DNA from 2 places in the Amycolatopsis sp. NPDC051903 genome. Region 2 is predicted to be linked to the other one. Evidence: riboswitches for the same ligand, from Rfam matches in the RefSeq annotation. Region 2 holds a riboswitch; the other holds the start of a gene.
The links. A riboswitch is a leader RNA that binds a small molecule or an ion and turns the genes downstream of it on or off. The one in region 2 is predicted to bind S-adenosylhomocysteine.

Region 1 (10,004 bases), on a different contig from region 2:
CCGACACGTTCAGCAGCGCCATGTCGTAGGGCTTCGCGCAGTCCGGCCCGCCGATCCGCACGCGCGGCGGCGTCTCGGGCTGCGGCACCGGCGCCATCGACGGCACCAGGTACTCGTGGCCGCTCTCGTACACGTCGCGCTCGGTCCCGAACGGCTGCTCGGCGTCCGTGCCCTTCGCGCGCTGGTAGACGATGCTGCGCACGTCGCGGTCGAACGGGCGGCCGTCGAAGTTGCGCTCGACGAAGTACTGCTGCAGCTCCGGGCGGATCGCCTCCAGCAGGAAGCGCGCGTGGCCGAGCACCGGGTAGTTCCGCAGCACCGAGTGGCGGCGCTGGCTGACGTCGTACACCCCCGTGAGCGCGAGCCCGAGCAGCGGTGCCGCGAGGAACCACCACCACGGGCTCACGGCCGCGCCGACCACCACGGCTCCCGCCGCGACCACCACGAGCAGCGCGACCGCGCCGAACCTGACCGCACTGAATCCACGCACGGGGAGAAGGTAGCCGCCGCCGTGCCGCGGCGCAGGTCGGTGTGGCTGCGGTCTCGGCCGGCCGGCCCCGGTTCGGGCCCTGTGTCCGGATTTCTCCCGCGCCGCAACGGCGCCGGGGGGGGGGGGGGGGGGGGGGCCCCCCCCCCCCCCCCCCCCCCGGCGCCGTCAGTCTCGGCGGGAAGCCCTCGTCAGTAGGCCAGGTTCGGCCGCAGCCAGCGCTCCACCTCGTCGAGGTCGAGACCCCGCCGGCGGGCGTAGTCCTCGACCTGGTCGCGGCCGAGGCGGCCGACGGTGAAGTAGCGCGACTGCGGGTGCGCGAAGATCAGGCCGCTGACGGCGGCGGCCGGGGTCATCGCGTACGACTCCGTGAGGTCGATGCCGAGCTCACGAGCGCCGAGCAGGTCGAACAGGTCCTTCTTCTCGCTGTGGTCGGGGCTCGCGGGGTAGCCCAGCGCCGGGCGGATGCCGCGGAAGCGCTCCGCGTGCAGGTCCTCCAGCTTCGGCCGCGCGTCCGGCTCGAACCAGCGCCGGCGGGCCTCCAGGTGGAGGTGCTCGGCGAACGCTTCGGCCAGGCGGTCGGCCAGTGCCTTGGCCATGATGGCGCGGTAGTCGTCGTGCTCGGCTTCGTAGCGGGCGGCCAGGTCTTCGGCGCCGTGGATCGCGACGGCGAAGCCGCCGAGGTGGTCCCCGGCGGGGGCGACGTAGTCGGCCAGGCAGCGGTTCGCGCGGCCCTCGGGCTTCTGCGTCTGCTGGCGCAGCATCGGGAAACCGCGGCCGGCGTACTCGCCGTCGAGCAGGATGTCGTCGCCCTCGGCGTGCGCGGGCCAGTAGCCGTACACGCCGCGGGCGGTGAACGAGCCGTCGGCGATGATCTGGTCCAGCAGCGTGTTCGCGTCGTCGAAGAGCTCACGCGCGACGGGCTGCTCGAGGATCGCCGGGTACTTGCCCTTGAGCTCCCACGCCAGGAACAGGAACTGCCAGTCGACCATCTCGCGCAGCTCGGCGATCGACGGCTCGGCGACCCGCAGCCCGGTGAACTCGGGCACGGGCAGGTCGTCGAACGAAACCCGCTCGCGGTTGGCCCGGGCCTGCTCCAGCGTGAGCAACGGCGTGGCGTGGCGGTTCTCGTGCTGCTCGCGCAACCGCTGCTGCTCCGCGCGGTTGGCGGTGTCGAGCGCGTCGGAGCGGTCCGTGTCGAGCAGGTCGGACACGACCCCCACCACGCGCGACGCGTCGAGCACGTGCACGGTCGTGTGGTCGTACACCGGCGCGATCTTCACCGCGGTGTGCTGCTTCGACGTGGTGGCACCGCCGATGAGCAGCGGCAGCTTCAGCCCGCGCCGCTGCATCTCCGTGGCCACCGCGACCATCTCGTCGAGCGACGGCGTGATCAGCCCCGACAACCCGACCACGTCGGCGCTCTCGGCCACGGCCGTGTCGAGGATCTGCGCGGCGGGGACCATCACGCCGAGGTCGATCACCTCGTAGTTGTTGCAGCCCAGCACCACGCCGACGATGTTCTTGCCGATGTCGTGCACGTCGCCCTTCACCGTGGCGAGCACGACCTTGCCCTGGCCGCGGGAGGTGTCGATGCGGCCCTCGGCGCGCATCTTCTCCTTCTCCGCCTCCATGAACGGCTCGAGGTAGGCCACCGACCGCTTCATCACGCGCGCGCTCTTGACCACCTGCGGCAGGAACATCTTGCCGGACCCGAACAGGTCGCCGACGATCTTCATGCCGTCCATCAGCGGGCCCTCGATCACCTCGAGCGGCCGGTCGAACTGCAGGCGCGCCTCTTCGGTGTCGGCCTCGATGAAGTCGACGATGCCGTGCACCAGCGCGTGCGAGAGCCGCGCGGCGACGGGGCCTTCGCGCCACGACAGGTCCACGGTGCGCTTGGTCCCGCTGCCCTTGACCGTCTCGGCGAACTCGACGAGCCGGTCGGTGGCGTCTTCGCGGCGATCGAAGAGCACGTCCTCGACCAGCTCCAGCAGGTCCTTCGGGATGTCCTCGTACACGGCCAGCTGGCCCGCGTTGACGATGCCCATGTCGAGCCCGGCGCGCACGGCGTGGAACAGGAACGCCGAGTGCATCGCCTCGCGCACCACGTTGTTGCCGCGGAAGGAGAACGACAGGTTCGAGATGCCGCCGGAGGTGTGCGCGCCCGGGCAGCGCTCCTTGATCAGCGGCAGCGCTTCGATGAACGCCTTGGCGTACCCGTTGTGCTCGCTGATGCCGGTGGCGACGGCCAGCACGTTGGGGTCGAAGATGATGTCCTCGCCCGCGAACCCGGCCTCGCGCGTGAGCAGGTCGTAGGCGCGGGCGCAGATCGACACCTTGCGTTCGGTGGTGTCGGCCTGGCCCTTCTCGTCGAAGGCCATCACGACCACGCCGGCGCCGTAGTCGCGGATGCGGCGGGCCTGTTCGAGGAACGGGCCCTCGCCCTCCTTGAGGCTGATGGAGTTGACCACGCCCTTGCCCTGCACGCACCGCAGGCCGGCTTCGAGCACGGGCCAGCGCGAGCTGTCGATCATCACCGGGATGCGCGCGACCTCGGGCTCGGTGGCGATGAGGTTGAGGAACTTGGTCATCGCCTCCTCGGATTCGAGCAGGTCGGCGTCCATGTTCACGTCGAGCAGGTTGGCGCCGCCGCGCACCTGCTCGAGCGCGACGTCGACCGCCTCCTGGTACTTGTCCCCCTCGATGAGGCGGCGGAACTTCGCCGAGCCGGTGACGTTGGTGCGCTCGCCGATCATCACGAACCCGGTGTCCTCGCCGATCGCGAACGGCTCGAGCCCGCTGAAGCGCGTGCGGTGCGGCTGCTCGGGCACGGGCCGCGGCGCCAGGCCCTGCACGGCTTCGGCGATCTTCGCGATGTGCGCGGGCGTGGTGCCGCAGCATCCGCCGACGATGTTGACCATGCCCTCGCCCGCGAACTCGCCGAGCATATGGCCGGTCTCGGCGGGCGTCTGGTCGTAGCCGCCGAACGCGTTGGGCAGCCCGGCGTTGGGGTGGCACGCGGTGTAGGTGCCGGCGATCTTCGCCAGCTCCTCCACGTGCGGGCGCATCTCGGCGGCGCCCAGCGAGCAGTTCACGCCCACGACCAGCGGCTCGGCGTGCGCGATGGAACTCCAGAACGCCTCGACGGTCTGCCCGGAGAGCGTGCGGCCGGACAGGTCCACGATCGTCACGGAGATCCACAGCGGCAGGTGCGGCGCGACCTCCCGGGCCGCGGTGACGGCGGCCTTCGCGTTGAGCGTGTCGAAGATCGTCTCGATGAGCAGCAGGTCGACCCCGCCGTCGGCGAGCGCCTTGATCTGCTCGGCGTAGGCGGCCTTGACCTCGTCGAACGTCACGGCGCGGAACGCCGGGTCCTCCACGCGCGGCGAAAGCGACAGCGTGACGTTCAGGGGGCCGATCGAACCGGCCACGAAGCGGCCGCCGAACTCGTCGGCGGCCTGGCGCGCCAGGGCGACGGCGCGCAGGTTCATCTCGCGCACGTGGCCCTGCAGGCCGTAGTCGGCCTGGCCGATGCTCGTGGCGGTGAACGTGTTGGTCGTCGTGATGTCGGCGCCCGCGGCCAGGTACTGGCGGTGCACGTCGAGGACCACTTCGGGCTTGGTGAGGTTCAGCAGGTCCGGGTCGCCGGTGACGTCCTTGGGGTGGCCTTCGAGCCACGGCGCGCGGTAGTCCTCGGGAGTCAGACCGGCACCCTGCAGCATCGTGCCCCACGCGCCGTCGAGCACGGCGATGCGCTGGTCGAGCAGGTCCCGTACGTTTTGAGTCCTACGCTGCTGGGTCATGCCACCTCCGGAGTCGTCACGGAGGCGCCCTTGCGGTTCGACGTCGGGCCGAGCGTGGCGGACCGTCGTGGTCCGTTGCAGCGCCTCTCGACCTCAGTGACCGAGACTACCGGACGTGACCGGCACGGGTCAGCCGCGTTCACACTGCGGGACGCTCAGACCTCCAGTGGCGCACCCTGCCAGCGCCACTCCGTGCGGCGTGACCTGCCGGGCAGCGCGATCCGGCCCGTGCACCACCGCAGCGCGTCCCACGGATCGGACGCCGGCTCCGAGCCGGGGAACAGCCGCGCGACGACCCGCGCGCACACGTCCCGCGGCGGTTCGATCGTGGTTTCCTGGCCCAGCGCGAGGTCTTCGCCGTGCAGCAGCAGTTCGGCGCAGCCCATCGCGGCGAACCCGGCCGGGTCGGCGTACCCGGTCGGGTGGTAGGCCCGCGTTTCGGGCGGGCTCACGTGGACCGCCGCCGCCAGCAGCCGCGCCCCGGTGCGCACGAACTCGAGCAGCTCGGCGGCCGAGGCGTCCTCTTCGGTCTTCGCCAGGAACCGCACGTAGTGGTCCTCCGGGCGGGCCACCAGCTGGGCCGCGTACGACAACAGCGTGTCACCGAGGTGTTCGGCGGTCTGGCGGCAGTCCCAGTCGAGCTCGCCCGCCGGCCGCGTCCACTCGGCGGCGACGGTGGGGCTGAGCGCGGTTTCCACGGCTGCGAGTGCGAAGCCGACGTCCTGGGCGGTGACGGTCATGGGGCCATGCTGCCGCACTCAGCCGTCGGCGGGGTGCAGTTCCTCCCGCAAGCGGATCAGGGCGCGGTCCTGCTGCACGAGCACGGCGGCCGCGGTGGCGCCCAGCGCTTCGGCCGTCTCCTCGGCCGAAAGCCCGACGACGACTCTCAGCACGAGGATCTCGCGCTGGCGCTCGGGCAGGATCCGCATCAGCTCCGTCATCCGGCCGCCGACCGCGTGCCGCCCGCCTCCCGGCTCCGCACCGCCCGGGACGCTCGCGATGATCCGCCGCGCGATGTCGTAGACGAAAGCCAGGAACGGCCGGCCGGACGCGCGGTAGCCGGGCAACGCCGTCAGCACCGCCAGGCAGATCTCCTGCGCGACGTCGTCCGCGTTGCGGAACTCGTCCTCCTGCCGGCCCAGGCGCGCGCGGCAGTACCGCACCACGAACGGCTTCATGGCCGGGAGCACGCGCCTGACCGCCTCCCCCTCACCCGCGGCGGCCTTCTCGAGGACGTCGTCGGGCTGAGCGCGCAGGAGCTGCGCGGGCGCGGCACCCCGTTCCCGACCCGGCATCGGCCTCCCCTCCCCTTCCCGAGCCGACATTAGGAGCGGCGGACGGTGCCGAACTCGCCCCGCACGGGCGAAACACCCGCGTGGGGCAGAGCAACTGCGTCAGTGAGTCACTTGCTGTTCTGCTGCCAGAACGGGCAGTGGTGGTCCGCGGCGAAGCCCGGAGCCGGGTGGACGCCGTCGGCGGCGAAGGACTGCACGGTACCGGAGGGCCAGTCCGGCAGCGGTTTCCCGGCGGTGAACGCGGACCACGTGGCGACCATGCGGTCGGCCAGGGATTGCTGCGCCGGGGTGAACGAGGCCGGCTTGCCGTCGAGGTCGAACAGGTACGGGAGTTCGAACGTGTGGGCGGCGCCGAGCGGGAAGGGCGCCGTGAGCCCGGCGGCGGCCGGGGAGGTCGCGTCGGCGAATTCGTAGTGCCGGGCCGACGGCAGGGCCGCCGCGAGGCGGTCGCCGACGCACGAGAACGCGGAATCGGTGACGGCGGCGGCGTACGCGCGGGTGGCGTCGCCGTCGAAGGCCGACGGCGGGTACTGCGCCGCGACCGCCGGGCTGTCCTTGAACAGGCGCCCGAGCGCCGCGGCGTACCCGCTCGCGGAGACGGGTTTGCCGCCGGCGGCGAGCTGCTGGGCGAGGAAGTACGTGAACTCGTCGTGGGTCGTGCCGATGAGCACCGGGACGGGGGCGGCGTTCGCCACGCCCGCGACCGGGCCGACCGGCAGCGTGGTCCCGCCCGTGACCGGGCCGGGGAACTCGACCCCGGAAATCGACGCGTACACCGGTGCGGAGAGCAGCTTCGCCACGGGCAACGCGCGCAGGCAGGCGGCGGCCTTCGCGCGGTCGGCGCAGCCGTGCGCGGCCGAATAGTCCACACTGGACTTCTCGGCGGCCGCGAGCGTCGCCTGCGCCTGGCACGGCGCGCTCTGGATCACCGCCGCGCGGAACAACCCGCGCGAACCCGGCGCGACGAGGTGGTCGCACACCGACATGCCCCCGGCCGATTCGCCGGCGATCGTGACCGCGCCCGGGTCGCCGCCGAAGGCCGCGATGTTGTCGTGGACCCAGCGCAGGGCCTGCTGCTGGTCGAGGAACCCGTAGTTCCCGGGCTGCGCGCCGAGCGACGGGTCGGCGAGGAAGCCGAGCGTGCCGAGGCGGTAATTGATCGTCACCACGACCACGTCGCCGCGCGCGGCGAGCCGGCGGGCGTCGTAGCGGTCGCCGCCGCCGTCGAGGAAGGCGCCGCCGTGGATCCAGACCAGCACGGGCTTCTTCCCGGCCGAGGCCGGCGGCGCCCAGACGTTGAGGAAGAGGCAGTCTTCGCTGGTGCCCTGGCCGGTGCCCTGGGGGCACCGCGGGCCGGGCTTGGTCGCGTCGCGTTCCCCCGGCCAGGGCGCGGGCGGAGCCGGCGGCTGCCACCGCCGCTCCCCCACCGGCGGCGCGGCGTACGGGATTCCTTGGAACAGGCGGTGATCGGGCTGAGAGATCCCGCGAACGGCGCCGGTGGCCGTCTCCACGACCTCACCGAGCCGTCCGACGGCCGCGACCGAGGCCGCGCACGCCGGCGCGACCACCACGCACACGAGCAGCACCGCGACGAGCGCGTGCCGCCGAGCCGCCCCGAACGCCTCCGCCACGGGCCGGACCCTACCGGGCTCTGTTACTTTTTCACGGCGCGGGATCTTGATCGACCACATCGTCGCAGGTCAGCGCCCTGTGGCGGCCAAACGGAGCAACCACTCACCCTGGTTCCTCACCGGTGAGACACCCGTAGGCTGGCGCCATGGCCGATCACGTGGACACCGTGCTCGCGCAGTGGGCTGAGCAGCGCCCGGACCTCGACGTGTCGCCGATGGCCGTGCTCGGCCGGCTCAAGCGCGTCTCCCGGCTGGTGGACTCGGAACTGTCGCGCACGTTCGCCCGGCACGGCCTCGACGCACCCTCCTACGACGTGCTCGCCACCCTGCGCCGCAACGACCCGCCCCACCACCTGACCCCCACGGAGCTCATGCGCTCGGCGATGGTCACGTCCGGCGCGGTCACCCAGCGGCTCGACCGCCTCGAAGACCGCGGCCTCATCACGCGCAGCCGCAGCGTCACCGACGGGCGCGGCATCGTCGTGTCGCTGACGGACGACGGCCGCGCCCTGATCGACCGCGTGCTGCCCGACCACTTCGCCACCGGGCGCCGCGTCCTCGACGCGCTCGATCCCCTGGAGCGCTCCGCGCTGGCCGACGCGCTGCGCACCCTGCTCGAATCCTTCGGCGACCGCACCGCCTGACCGCTACGCCAGGCCGTACCGTCGCAGCTTGCGGTAGAGCGTCGCCCGGCCGATGCCGAGCAGGGCGGCGGCCCGCACGCGGTTTCCGGCGGCCGTGCGCAACGCGTCGGCGATGGCCTGGCGCTCGGCCTTCTCCAGCTCCGTCAGGCGGGGGTGCGCGGGCGAGGACCGCAGGCGGCCCGGCAAGTGGCGCGCGCTGATCGTCGGGCCCGCTGCCTCCTCGCGCGCCGCGGTGACGGCGGCCTTGAGCTCCACGAGGTTGCCGGGCCAGTCGTGGCGCTGCAGGGTCGCGCGCGCGTCCTGGGTGAAGTGCGCGCCCTCGGCGAAGCGCTGGGCGAGCGCCGGGATGTCGGCCGTCCGCTCGCGCAGGCTCGGCACGAGGATCTCGACCGGCGACCAGCCGATGCGCAGCACCTCCGCGCAGCCGGCGCCGGTCGTGAACGTCGCGACCACGCGGGCGGAGTGGCCGGTGGCCAGGAGCGCGGCGAGCCGGGCGGCGCGTTCTCGGTGCAGGCGTTCGACGTGGCGCAGGAGCACCGCGGGAGCTGCCAGGGCGGCCTCGACCTCGGTGAGCCACGCGTCGTCGTCCGCCGCCGTCAGGACGAGGGGCTCGCCGAGCACCGCGCGGGCCACTTCGGCCTTGCCCGCGCCGGGTTCGCCGAGGAGCAGCAGCGGCCTTTGGCCGGCCCGGACCACGGACCGCTCCAGCGAACGCCAGGCCGGCGAACCGCCCACGAGCCCGGCGCCGGCGAAGAGCGAGAGCCGGTCGTGCCGCCGCGGCGCACCGGCGCGCGGCGGCTCGGCGACGACCAGCAGGCCGGCGGCGTCGCCGGGCAGCGCGTGCCGCAGCCGGACTTTGACGCCGTCGTCGAGGATCAGTTCACGGGTGCGGAGGCCGCCGTCGCGCGCGGCCTCGATCGCGTACGACTCGAGGGTTTCGATGTCACGCGGGCGCAGCAGGCTCGCGGCGGCGTCGCTCACGAGCCGGGTCCGGCCGTCCAGCACGGCGATCGGGAACCGTCCCGGTCCCGCTCGCAAGTAGGCCTCCAGGAGGCGGTGTTCGTGCGCCGACGCGGCGTGCAGCAGTTCGCGTTCGATCGCGGCGGTCGCCGTCATCGCCACGGCGTGGAGCACGCGCAACGGCGAACCGAGCTCGCACACGACCGCCACGGCGCCGCTCAGCTTGCGCGTCACCGGATCCGTGACCGGCGCGCCCGCGCAGACCGTGTGCTGGTACAGCCCGAAGATGTGCTCGGGACCGCCGATCACGAAGGGACCGCCGGTGTCGAGGACGTGGCTGATCCCGTTGGTGCCGGTGGAACTCTCCGACAGGTCCGCGCCCGGGCGGGTGTCGATGCGGTCGAGGTGCGCGCCCACGTCCTCGCCGTCGGCCCAGCAGCCGACGACGCGCGCGTGGCGGTCGCTGAGCACCACGGCGGCACCGAGGCCGGCGAGGTCACCGGCGAGCTTCGTCAGCACCGGGGCCGCGGCCCGCGCCAGCGGGGTTTCCTGCGACACGGGCGCGGCGGGCACGTATTCGCGCGTGACGTCCAGCTCGCCGAAACACGAACGGCGCCACGCGGCGGACAGCCACTCCGGCAGGTCGTGGGGCACCCGCCGTTCGGTCAGGAAGAGCTCCCGGGCCCGGCGCAGGCGGGCCAGGCCGTCGCGCGTCTCGATCTCGTAGGCCATCCGCCGTCACTCCGTTGTGTTCACCGGACCGGTGCCGGGTCCATCGTGGACCACGATCCGGGTCTGCGGGCTGTCTCATTGTGAGACAACCGCGCGCGGCCGGAGGACCGCAAGGTGGCCGCATGACGGATTCAGGTGCTGTTGCCGCTGTCGCACCGCGCGAAAGCGCCCGGCCCGTGCCGCTTTCGGCCGGCGACGTCGAGACCGACGTGGTCGTGGTCGGCGGTGGCGGGGCCGGCCTGCCGACCGCCCTGTTCAGCCGGTGGCGCGGCAACGACGTGGTGCTGCTGGAGAAGGCGCCGGAGCTCGGCGGGACGATCCGCAAGGCCGCGTTCTGGTATTGGGTGCCGAACAACGAGCCGATGCGCGCGCTCGGCATCGAGGACCGGTTCGAGGATTTCCTGCGCTACGTCGCGCGCCTTTCGCAGCCGACCCGGTTCGATCCGGAG
Region 2 (10,004 bases):
TGCCCTGCGCCCGCAGCCCCGCGACCACCGCGTCCTTCGACACGCCCGCCGGCAGGTTCTTGCCGATCACGCCCGCGAAGATCAGGTCCGTGGCCTGCGCGAGCACCTTCGGCCCGATCACGGTCAGCGCGACGCTCGCCGTGCCGAGCACCAGCACCCCGATCAGCGCGGCGCGCTGCGGCCGCAGCAGGCGCAGCAGCCGGGCCAGCGATCCCTTGAAGTCCAGGGCTTTCTCCGGCGGCATGCCGCCGGCCATGAACCGCCCCGGCCCCGCGGCCGGCGCGACGTTCTTGTTGCGCGCCGCGGTCGGCCGTTCGCCGACCTCCGTCGCCACGCCCCCGGAATTGGTGTTCTCCTCGCTCACGCCGCCTCCTGTTCGGTCAGCTGCGAAAGCACGATCTCGCGGTACGTTTCGTTGCCGTCCATCAGTTCGTGGTGGGTTCCGGTGCCGACGACCCGCCCGTCGTCGAGGACGACGATGCGGTCGGCGCCCCGGATGGTGCTGACCCGCTGCGCGACGATGACCACGGTCGCGTCGCGGGTTTCTTCGGCCAGCGCGCGGCGCAGGGCCGCGTCGGTGGCGTAGTCCAGTGCGCTGAACGAGTCGTCGAACAAGTAGATCTCCGGTTTGTGCACCAGCATCCGCGCGATCGCGAGCCGCTGGCGCTGGCCGCCCGACACGTTCGTGCCGCCCTGCGCGATCGGCGCCGCGAGCCCTTCGGACATGCGCTCCACGAAGTCCTTGCCCTGCGCCACTTCCAGCGCGTGCCAGAGTTCTTCGTCCGTCGCGTCCGGATTGCCGTAGCGCAGGTTGCTCGCCACCGTGCCCGCGAACAGGTACGGCTTCTGCGGCACCATCCCGACGATCCGCGCCAGCGCGGCCGGGTCGAGTTCCTTCACGTCGACACCGTCCACGCGGACGCTGCCACCGGTGGCGTCCATCAGCCGCGGGATCAGGTTCAGCAGCGTCGTCTTGCCGCTGCCGGTGCTGCCGATGACGGCGGTGGTCTCGCCGGGCCGCGCGATGACCGAAATGTCGCGCAGCACCGCCTTTTCGGCGCCGGGGTAGCAGAACTCGACGGCGGTCAGCTCGAGCACGCCGTGCACGCCGGCGGGGGAGACCGGCCGCAGCGGCGGCCGCACGCTCGGCTCGGTGTCGAGCACCTCGGAGATGCGCTCGGCGCTCACCTCCGCGCGCGGCACCATCATGAACATGAACGTGGCCATCATGACCGACATCAGGATCTGCAGCAGGTAGGCCAGGAACGCCGTCAGCGCGCCGATCTGCATCGAACCGCTCTCGATGCGGTGCCCGCCGAACCACAGCACGGCGACGCTCGAGACGTTCACCACCAGCATCACGGTGGGGAACATGAGCGCCATCAGGCGCCCGACCCGCAGCGACACGGTGAGCAGCTCGTCGTTGGCCTGGCCGAAGCGCTCCTGTTCGTGCTTGTCGCGCACGAACGCGCGGATCACGCGGATGCCCATGATCTGCTCGCGCATGACCTGGTTGATCTTGTCGATGCGCACCTGCATGAGCCGGAACGCCGGGCGCATTCGCGAGATGATCAGGCCGACGGCGATGCCCAGCACGGGCACGATCACCAGCAGCAGCGCCGAGAGCGGCACGTCCTGGTTGAGCGCCAGGACGATGCCGCCGACGCACATGATCGGCGCCGACACCATCAGCGTCAGCGTCATCAGCACCAGCATCTGGATCTGCTGCACGTCGTTGGTCGTGCGCGTGATGAGCGACGGCGTGCCGAACTGGCCGACCTCGCGGGCCGAGAAGTCCTGCACCTGGTGGAACACTGAGGCGCGCACGTCGCGGCCCAGCGACATCGCGGTGCGGGCACCGAAGTAGACGGCGCCGACCGAGCCGGCGATCTGCACGAGCGTGATCAGCAGCATCATGGCGCCGACCCGCATGATGTAGCCGGTGTCGCCCTTGACGATGCCGCCGTCGACGATGTCGGCGTTGAGCGTCGGCAGGTACAGCGCGGCCAGCGTCTGCACCAGCTGCAGGACGACGACCAGCCAGATGGTCGTCTTGTACGGGCGCAGGTGACTGCGCAACAGGCGGATCAGCACGGGTCGGTTCTCCCCCAGGGTGTGTCGGTCGTGGTGCTTCGGTTTCTCAGGTGCGGGCGGCGCCGGCCGCTGCCGCGGTGAGCGACGGCATGCCGGTGGACGCTTCCCGCAGGAGTTCGACGAACGTCGGCAGGAACTGGTCGTCCCGGCCGGACGTCAGCCAGTTGTGGAACGCGATGCGGGAAGCGCTCTGTACGATCCCCGCGAGCATGCGCGCGTGCAACGGATTTGCGGCACCGCCGGCTCGTTCGGTGACGGCCTCGGCGAGCACCCGCTCCACGGTGGCGTGGGCCCGCAGCATTTCCGCGAACAAACCGGCGTTCTGGAGCATGTCACGCATCCGGCGCACGTCTTCGCGCGTCGGCCGGCCGTCGCGTGAGGACTGCTCCACCGCCGCGTTGATCACCGCGTCCCACAGCGGCTCTTCGGCCGGCCGGGCCCGCAGCGCCTCCCGCACGCGCTCCTGCTGCGCGACGATGAAGGAGCAGACCGCTTCCTCCTTGCTCGAGAAGTAGTTGTTGAACGTGCGCGGTGACACGCCCACCTCGTTCGCGATGTCCTCGACCCGCAGCTGGTCCATGCCCCGCTCGAGCGCGAGCCGCAGCGCCGCGGTGCCCAGTGCCTGCCGGGCCGCGATCTTCTTGCGTTCGCGCAGGCCGAGGACGGGTGCCGCGGGTTCGGTGGTCATGCCCACCAGAGTAGCAAAAGTGCGCGGTACGCAAAAAATTGCGTACCCCGCATCTTTGGGTGGTCCCCGGATCCGGGGGTCGCCGCTACTCGGGGTGACCGCTTCGAGCCCGTCGGCGCAGGTCAGACTGGGCCGGTCAGGGCCGGGGCCGACCGGCGGGACTGTCGGGAACGGACGATCCCGGCTACGGTTGTTACCGAGCGTGAGTGTGAGCCAGGCAACCGGACAGCGGAGGAGCGCGCATGCGGGCGATGTGGAAGGGCTCGGTCTCGTTCGGGCTGGTCAGCATCCCGATCCAGCTGTACGCGGCCACCGAGAACAAGAACGTGTCGCTGCGGCAGGTGCACGAAGCCGACGGCGGCCGCATCCAGTACAAGCGCTTCTGCACGGTCGACGGCGAGGAAGTGCCCTACGCCGAGATCGCGAAGGGCTACGAGCTGCCCGACGGCGAGATGGTCGTGCTCACCGACGCCGACCTCGCCGACCTGCCGCTGGCCACGCAGCGCACCATCGACGTGCTGGAGTTCGTGCCGCTGGAGTCGATCGACCCGATCCAGTTCGACAAGACCTACTACCTCGAACCGCAGAAGAACGCGGTCAAGCCGTACGTGGTGCTGCGCGACGCGCTGCACAAGGCGGGCCACGTCGCGATCGCGAAGGTCGCGGTGCGCCAGCGCGAGAGCCTGGCCCTGCTGCGGGTCGTGTCCGACGTGCTCGTGATGACCACCATGCTCTGGCCCGACGAGGTGCGCACCCCCGACTTCCCGTTCCTGCGCGAGGACCCGCCGCAGGTGCGCCCGCAGGAGGTGACGATGGCGGGCTCGCTCATCGACTCGCTGTCGGAGCCGGTCTTCGAGTCCGAGAAGTACACGGACGGGTACCGCGAAGCGCTCGAAGCGGTGATCGAGGCGAAGGTCTCCGGGCAGGAGACGAAAAAACCGGGCGCGGTGGGCGCGAAAGCCGACGTCGTGGACCTCATGGCCGCGCTGGAGGCGAGCGTTTCCGAAGCACGCAAGTCGCGCTCGTCCACGGCCGCGGGCAAGCCGAGCTCGCGCAAAGCCGCGCCCGACAGCGAGAAGCCGGCGAAGAAGACCACCCCGCGAGCGCGCCGGCCGAAGAGCGCCTGACGGGCCGCTTTTCCAGCCGTGGCACGCTGAACTGGGCCGGATCCGGGTTCACCGGACCGGGCGCGGCGACACGCCGCCGGTATGCCAGACTCTGGCGCTCACCGGTGGTACCAAGGAGCCGTCCGGTTCAGTACCCAGCACGATCGCGGAAGGCGGCATGAGCATGGAGTGCGCGTTCTGCACCAGCGGGATCGACCACTGCCACGGCACACTGGTCGTTCACCCGGACGGCGGGTTCGCCGAGTGCACGGACGAGAACTGCACGGATCTCGACCGCATCCGGCACGCCCTCATCATCGACTGCCACACGCTCGACGAGGCGTGCGCCTGCACGCTGGCCGTCGAGGTGGAGGCGGTGCTCCGGCAGGCTTCCTGAGCCCTCCCGCGGCTCGGTGACCGTGAAGGTCCCGCTCTCCGGCACTCCGGGGAACGGGACCTTCACGGTTTTCCGCGGGCCGATTCCCCTCCGCCCCCGATCCTTACCCGATCGTGTATGCAGCTGTGTACACCGGCTTGGCGATGTGCTAACACTAACGAGGTCCTTCGGCTCTCCCTCCCCCTCGGAGCCGGAGGACCCCTTAGTCGGTGCGCTGCGCCGCACGCTTCGCGGGCGAACTCAGTACCGGTAGTGCTCCAGCTTGTACGGTCCGGCCACGTCCACGCCGATGTACTCCGCCTGCTCCTTGCTGAGCTTCGTCAGCTTGACGCCCAGCGCGTCGAGGTGCAGCCGCGCCACCTTCTCGTCCAGCAGCTTCGGCAGCCGGTGCACGCCCACCGCGTACTCGCCGGGCTTGCTGAACAGCTCGATCTGCGCGATCGCCTGGTTCGCGAACGAGTTCGACATCACGAACGACGGGTGCCCGGTCGCGTTGCCGAGGTTCATCAGCCGGCCTTCGGACAGCACGATGATCGAGTGCGCCGCCCGCCCCTCGGCCGCGGGGAAGCGCCACTCGTGCACCTGCGGCTTGATCTGGAGCTTCCGGATGCCGGGCACCTTGGCGAGCCCGGCCATGTCGATCTCGTTGTCGAAGTGGCCGACGTTGGCCACGATCGCGTTGTGCTTCATCCGGCCCATCTGCGCGGCCGAGATGATCCCGAAGTTGCCGGTCGTGGTGAGGAAGATGTCGGCGCGCTCCACCACGTCGTCGAGTTCGACCACGTCGAGGCCCTCCATCGCCGCCTGCAGCGCGCAGATCGGGTCGATCTCCGTGACCACGACGCGCGCACCCTGGCCGCGCAGCGCCTCGACGGCGCCCTTGCCGACGTCGCCGTAGCCGCACACCACGGCGAGCTTGCCGCCGATCATCACGTCGGTGGCGCGGTTGAGGCCGTCGACCATGGAGTGGCGGATGCCGTACTTGTTGTCGAACTTGGACTTCGTCACCGAGTCGTTGACGTTCATGGCCGGGAACAGCAGGGTGCCCTCGGTGGCGAGCTTGTAGAGCCGTTTGACGCCGTTGGTCGTCTCCTCGGTGACGCCGCGGATCCCCTCGGCCAGGCGCGTGAAGCGCCGGGGGTCGGCGGCGAGACTCTCGGCGAGTGTGCGCAGGATGATGCGGTACTCCTCGGGGTCGTTCTCGTCGGCTTCCGGCACGGCGCCGGTGGCTTCGAACTCGACTCCCTTGTGGACGAGCAGCGTCGCGTCACCGCCGTCGTCGAGGATCATGTTCGGGCCCTGCCCGTCGGGGAAGCGGAAGAGCAGGTCGGTGCACCACCAGTACTCGTCGAGGGTTTCGCCCTTCCACGCGAACACCGGTGTGCCCTCGGGCTCGTCCGGTGTCCCGTTCGGACCGGCGACGGCCGCGGCCGCGGCTTCGTCCTGGGTGGAGAAGATGTTGCACGACACCCAGCGCACGTCGGCGCCGAGCGCCACGAGCGTCTCGATCAGCACGGCGGTCTGCACAGTCATGTGCAGCGAGCCGGCGATGCGCGCGCCCTTCAGCGGCTGCGCCGCGGCGAATTCGCGACGGATCGCCATCAGGCCCGGCATTTCGTGCTCGGCCAGGCGCAGCTGCGTCCGCCCGGCTTCGGCGAGGGCCAGGTCGGCGACGGCGAAGTCGACGCCGTTCACGGTCTGCAGGTTCGGGCTCATGTTCGTTCCCCTTGGAGTGGTCGTTTCCGTTGCCGGGCAAGGCGAATCACGGCGCCACCGCGTACGGGGCACCGGAGCCTGCCGGAGGGTTCAGGAGGCGCGGACGCCGTTCGCCGGCGAATTCCGCTTCGGTGAAAACAAAAGGCACCTCCTTGTCAGGAGGCGCCCTTGTCCGGACTCACGGGCCGAGCGTGGCGGAACCCTCGAGGTTACCGTCGCAGCGCCTCTCGGCCCGGAGTGCGCGCCCGCGGGCGCGCGTCTCGTTTTCCCGCCATCCACCATGGCAAGACGGGCCGGAGGCTGTCAAGCGAGCGGCTCGGGCAGGTCGAGGTCGACGTGGCGGCTGGCGAGCGTCTCGGCCAGCACGGTGAGCTTCACGTTCAGGTCCTGTGAGGTGCGGCGCAGGATGTCGAACGCCTCGTCGGCCGTGATCCCGCGCCGCTGCATCAGGATGCCCTTGGCCTGGCCGATCACGTCCCGCGAGTCGATCGCCTTGCGCAGCTGCGCGTTCTGCAGCTCCGCGGCGGTCACGGCGCGCGTGTTGGCCAGCGCGAGGGAGCCGTGGGTGGCGAGCAGCAGTGCGACGTCGCGATCGGCTTCCGTCAGCGCGCCGGCTTCGTGCGCGTACACGTTCAGCGCGCCGGACACCTGCGGCGGGCGCGCGTCGGGCAGCAGCGCGATGGCGAGCAGCGAGCCGACGCCGTGGCGGGCGGCGGTGGGGCCGAACTGCGGCCACTTGGCCTCGCGCGCGAGGTCCTGGCTCTCCGCGTGGGCCGGGCCGTCGGGCCGGGCGGCGTCGACGCAAGGTCCTTCGCCGGTGCGGTACTGCACCTGGTCGAGCTCCGTCGCGATCGGGTCGGTCTCGACGGGCGTGTAGAAGATCCCGTCGGGCGCGCGCAGCGTGATGCTGACCAGCGACGCCGCCGGGATCACGCGCGCCGCGGTCGTCACGAGTTCCCGCAGCACACCGCCGATCGTCGTGGCGCCGAGCAGCGACCGGGTGAGTCCGCCGAACTCCCCGCCCAGCCCCGCGAACCGGTCACCGGGCCGCGCGCGGGGAGCGTCGCCGTCGGACATGCCGTCACCTCGAATCCTGGGGTTCCCTTCGGGCTACCCGCCCCGGGGTGGCGGCCAAACGGGGCCGTGGTCACTCCGGCGGGCGCGGGAACTCCGCGCGGACACCGAGCAGCCGCACCGGCTTGCCGAGCTCGAACATCCCCAGCACCTCGTGGGCCGCGCGGCCGATGGCCGCGGCGTCGGACGTCGGCTCGGGGAGCGTGACGCTGTGCGTGTGGGTGAAGAACGGTGCGAACCGCACCTTCACGGCCACGCGTGCCGCGGGGCGGCCCTCCTCGGCGACGTCAGCAGCGACGCGCTGGGCGAGCCCGTCGATCTCGTCGGCGATGCGGCCGGGATCGGTGAGGTCCTGCTGGAAGGTCGTTTCCCGGCCGCGCGAGCGGGCCACGTACGGGGTGGCGGTGACCTCGGCGTCGCTGATGCCGCCCGCGAGCAGCCGGTACCACGGGCCGAGCCGCGGGCCGAAGCGCGCGGCCAGGTCTTCGGGGTCGGCCCCCGCCAGTTGCAGCACCGTGGTGAAGCCGGCTTCGGCGAGCTTCTTGGCGGTCTTGCGCCCGATGCCCCACAGGGCGTCGGTGGGCCGCTCGGCCATCACGGCCCACCAGTTCTCCCGCGTGAGCCGGTAGATACCGGCGGGTTTGGCGAAGCCGGTGGCGAGCTTCGCGCGCAGCTTGTTGTCGCCGATCCCGACGGAACACGACAGGCCGGTTTCCTCCTGCACCGCGTGGCGGATCTCGGCGGCGAAGGCTTCGGGGTCGGCGGTGGTCACGCCGAGGAAGGCTTCGTCCCAGCCGAGGACTTCGACGACGGCCGGGAACTCGCGCAGCCGCGCCATCACCCGGTCGGAGACCTCCTGGTACGCGGGGGCGTCGGTGGCGAGGAAGACGGCGTCGGGGCAGCGTTTCGCGGCCAGGCGCAAGGGCATGCCGGATTGGATGCCGAATTCGCGGGCCTCGTAGGAGGCGGTGGCCACGACGGCGCGTTCGGAAGGGTCGCCGGTCCCGCCGACGACGACCGGGCGGTTGCGCAGCTCGGGGTGGCGGGCGATCTCGACCGCGGCGATGAACTGGTCGAGATCGACGTGGAGGACCCAGGTGGTGGTGGGCACGGGGTCCAGTGTGCTGGGTTGGGGTGGGGTTGTGCACGTGTGTGGGGGTGGGTGGGCCGGGTCGTGCTGGAGTGGGTGGGTGGTTGTGGCTGGGGGAGTGAGCGGCTCGTCGCGCTGGGGCGCGACGTTGCGCTGGGGCGAAAACCCGCTGGGGGCACCCCGATCTTTGATTGTCACGACGGTCTGGAGCACTTTGTCAAGGCTGGAAAGCGTGCCTTGACAAAGTGCTCCAGACCGCGTGGAAGGCGGGGATCGAGGTGCAGGGCCGGGTGTGGGTGCGTGGTGGGGGTGCGTAGTCGGGTGGCGGTGGGCAGGGGTGGGTGAGTGGGTGAGGTGCGTTGTGGGTTGGGAGGAGTGGGTGCGTGGTGGGGTGTGTTGGGGGGTGGCGGTTGGGAGGGGTGGGTGCGGGGCTGGGGTGCGTAGCCGGGTGGGGGTTGGGAGGAGTGCGTGCGTGGTGGGGTGGCGGTGGGCCTGCGGTGCGGTCAGCCGTGGCTGTGGCCGCCGATGATGTGGAGGGCGACGCCGCCGCCGGCGGACAGGAGGGCGCCCAGGGTGAGGGCGGGGCTGGTGGTCACGAGGCCGGCGACGAGGAAGGCCACGGCGCCGAGGTCGAAGAGCACCGCGAGGATGGTCAGGGCGAGGCGGTTCGGGGCGGGTTTGCCGCGCGAGAGGGCCGCGGCCAGTGCGGGGTCGCTGAGTTCGAACCAGCGCTCGATCTTGTCCAGCTCGCTGCGTTCTTCGTGACTGAGCATGGAGGTCTCCTTCGGCGGCGCGCCTGCCGGTGTGCTCGGCAGGTACCCGCACGCGCGGTGCGCCAACCGCTCCGCAGCGGATTCACCCGGGTGTCCGCAGTCGTATAACGGCCTATACGTCGATTCGTGGTTCAACCGGGTGGGTTCCGGCGTCCACTGTGGACCCTTGATCGACCGGACGGGTGACTGTGGCGCTCACGCTGCGGAGCGCGGCTCCCAGTCGGTTCCCTTGTCCGCCAAGGGGAACCGTCAGGGTTCGCAGGTGGGTTCGGGGCCGGTGTAGCCCGGGCGCGACGAGCTGTCGATCCCGACCTCGCAGGGGATGGCGGGGTCGGCGTGGTTGCCGTCGACGTGGGCGCCCGTCGAGCCGATCGCGAGGCCGATCGCGTGGTCGGGGCCCGCGGCGAAGGTGTTGCCGGTGATGGTGGCGCGCTGGACGTCTTCGAACATCAGCGTCTGCGACGCCTTGAGCGTCTCGCAGTCGTTGTCCTTGATGACGAAGTCGGTCGAGTGGCCCTTGCCGTCGCCTTCGCCGTCGTTCGGGCCCTCGGCCATGAGGCACGTGTTGTCGATCTTTTCGCAGCGGTTGTCCTCGATGCGGACGTGGTTGCTGGGCCGCGTGTCGCTGGCGAAGGTCTGCAAGCAGTCCGCGTGGCCGTTGCGGTTGGACGTCCCGCTGACGGTGTTGTGCCGGATGGTGAGGTAGTCACCGAAGAAGCGGATACCGTCGCCGTCGCCCCCGTGCGGTTCGGTGATCGTGGTGTTCTGCAGGGTCACGTGGTCGCCCTCGAGTTCGACGCCGGGAGCGGACGGGTTCGTGAGCGTGAAGCCGTCGACCACCACCCAGTCGGCGTCGACGTCGATGCCGGAAACCTGTTGTCCCGCACCGGAGTACACCCGCGGGTGGTCCGGGGTGCCGCCTTCGGTGATCTCCAGCCGGTCCGCCGGCGCGGCGTGCGCGGCGGGCGCGCACACGCCCGCCAGGACGACGCCGGCGGCGGCCAGCCGGACGAGGGTGGAGCCGTTCATCCGGTCCTCCGGTTCGTGAGGGTGATCGTTCGAACCC

Region 1: another riboswitch for S-adenosylhomocysteine. It lies ahead of metH (methionine synthase); the one in region 2 lies ahead of ahcY (adenosylhomocysteinase).

Annotation. Positions count from the first base shown of each region.
Region 1 is NZ_JBITBT010000004.1:141,732-151,735, forward strand. It holds gene ACIA77_RS11725 (FMN-binding glutamate synthase family protein) at 1-490, opposite strand, end outside; gene metH (methionine synthase) at 679-4,293, opposite strand; S-adenosyl-L-homocysteine riboswitch at 4,309-4,388, opposite strand; gene ACIA77_RS11735 (maleylpyruvate isomerase N-terminal domain-containing protein) at 4,449-5,033, opposite strand; gene ACIA77_RS11740 (sigma factor) at 5,052-5,588, opposite strand; gene ACIA77_RS11745 (carboxylesterase/lipase family protein) at 5,696-7,219, opposite strand; gene ACIA77_RS11750 (MarR family winged helix-turn-helix transcriptional regulator) at 7,366-7,863, shown strand; gene ACIA77_RS11755 (sigma-54-dependent Fis family transcriptional regulator) at 7,867-9,555, opposite strand; gene ACIA77_RS11760 (FAD-dependent oxidoreductase) at 9,678-10,004, shown strand, end outside.
Region 2 is NZ_JBITBT010000028.1:67,804-77,807, forward strand. It holds gene ACIA77_RS38000 (ABC transporter ATP-binding protein) at 1-256, opposite strand, end outside; gene ACIA77_RS38005 (ABC transporter ATP-binding protein) at 361-2,094, opposite strand; gene ACIA77_RS38010 (TetR/AcrR family transcriptional regulator) at 2,141-2,782, opposite strand; gene ACIA77_RS38015 (Ku protein) at 3,025-3,909, shown strand; gene ACIA77_RS38020 (hypothetical protein) at 4,073-4,285, shown strand; gene ahcY (adenosylhomocysteinase) at 4,526-6,001, opposite strand; S-adenosyl-L-homocysteine riboswitch at 6,155-6,236, opposite strand; gene ACIA77_RS38030 (ANTAR domain-containing protein) at 6,305-7,078, opposite strand; gene ACIA77_RS38035 (DNA polymerase IV) at 7,149-8,186, opposite strand; gene ACIA77_RS38040 (DUF3040 domain-containing protein) at 8,669-8,938, opposite strand; gene ACIA77_RS38045 (right-handed parallel beta-helix repeat-containing protein) at 9,188-9,967, opposite strand.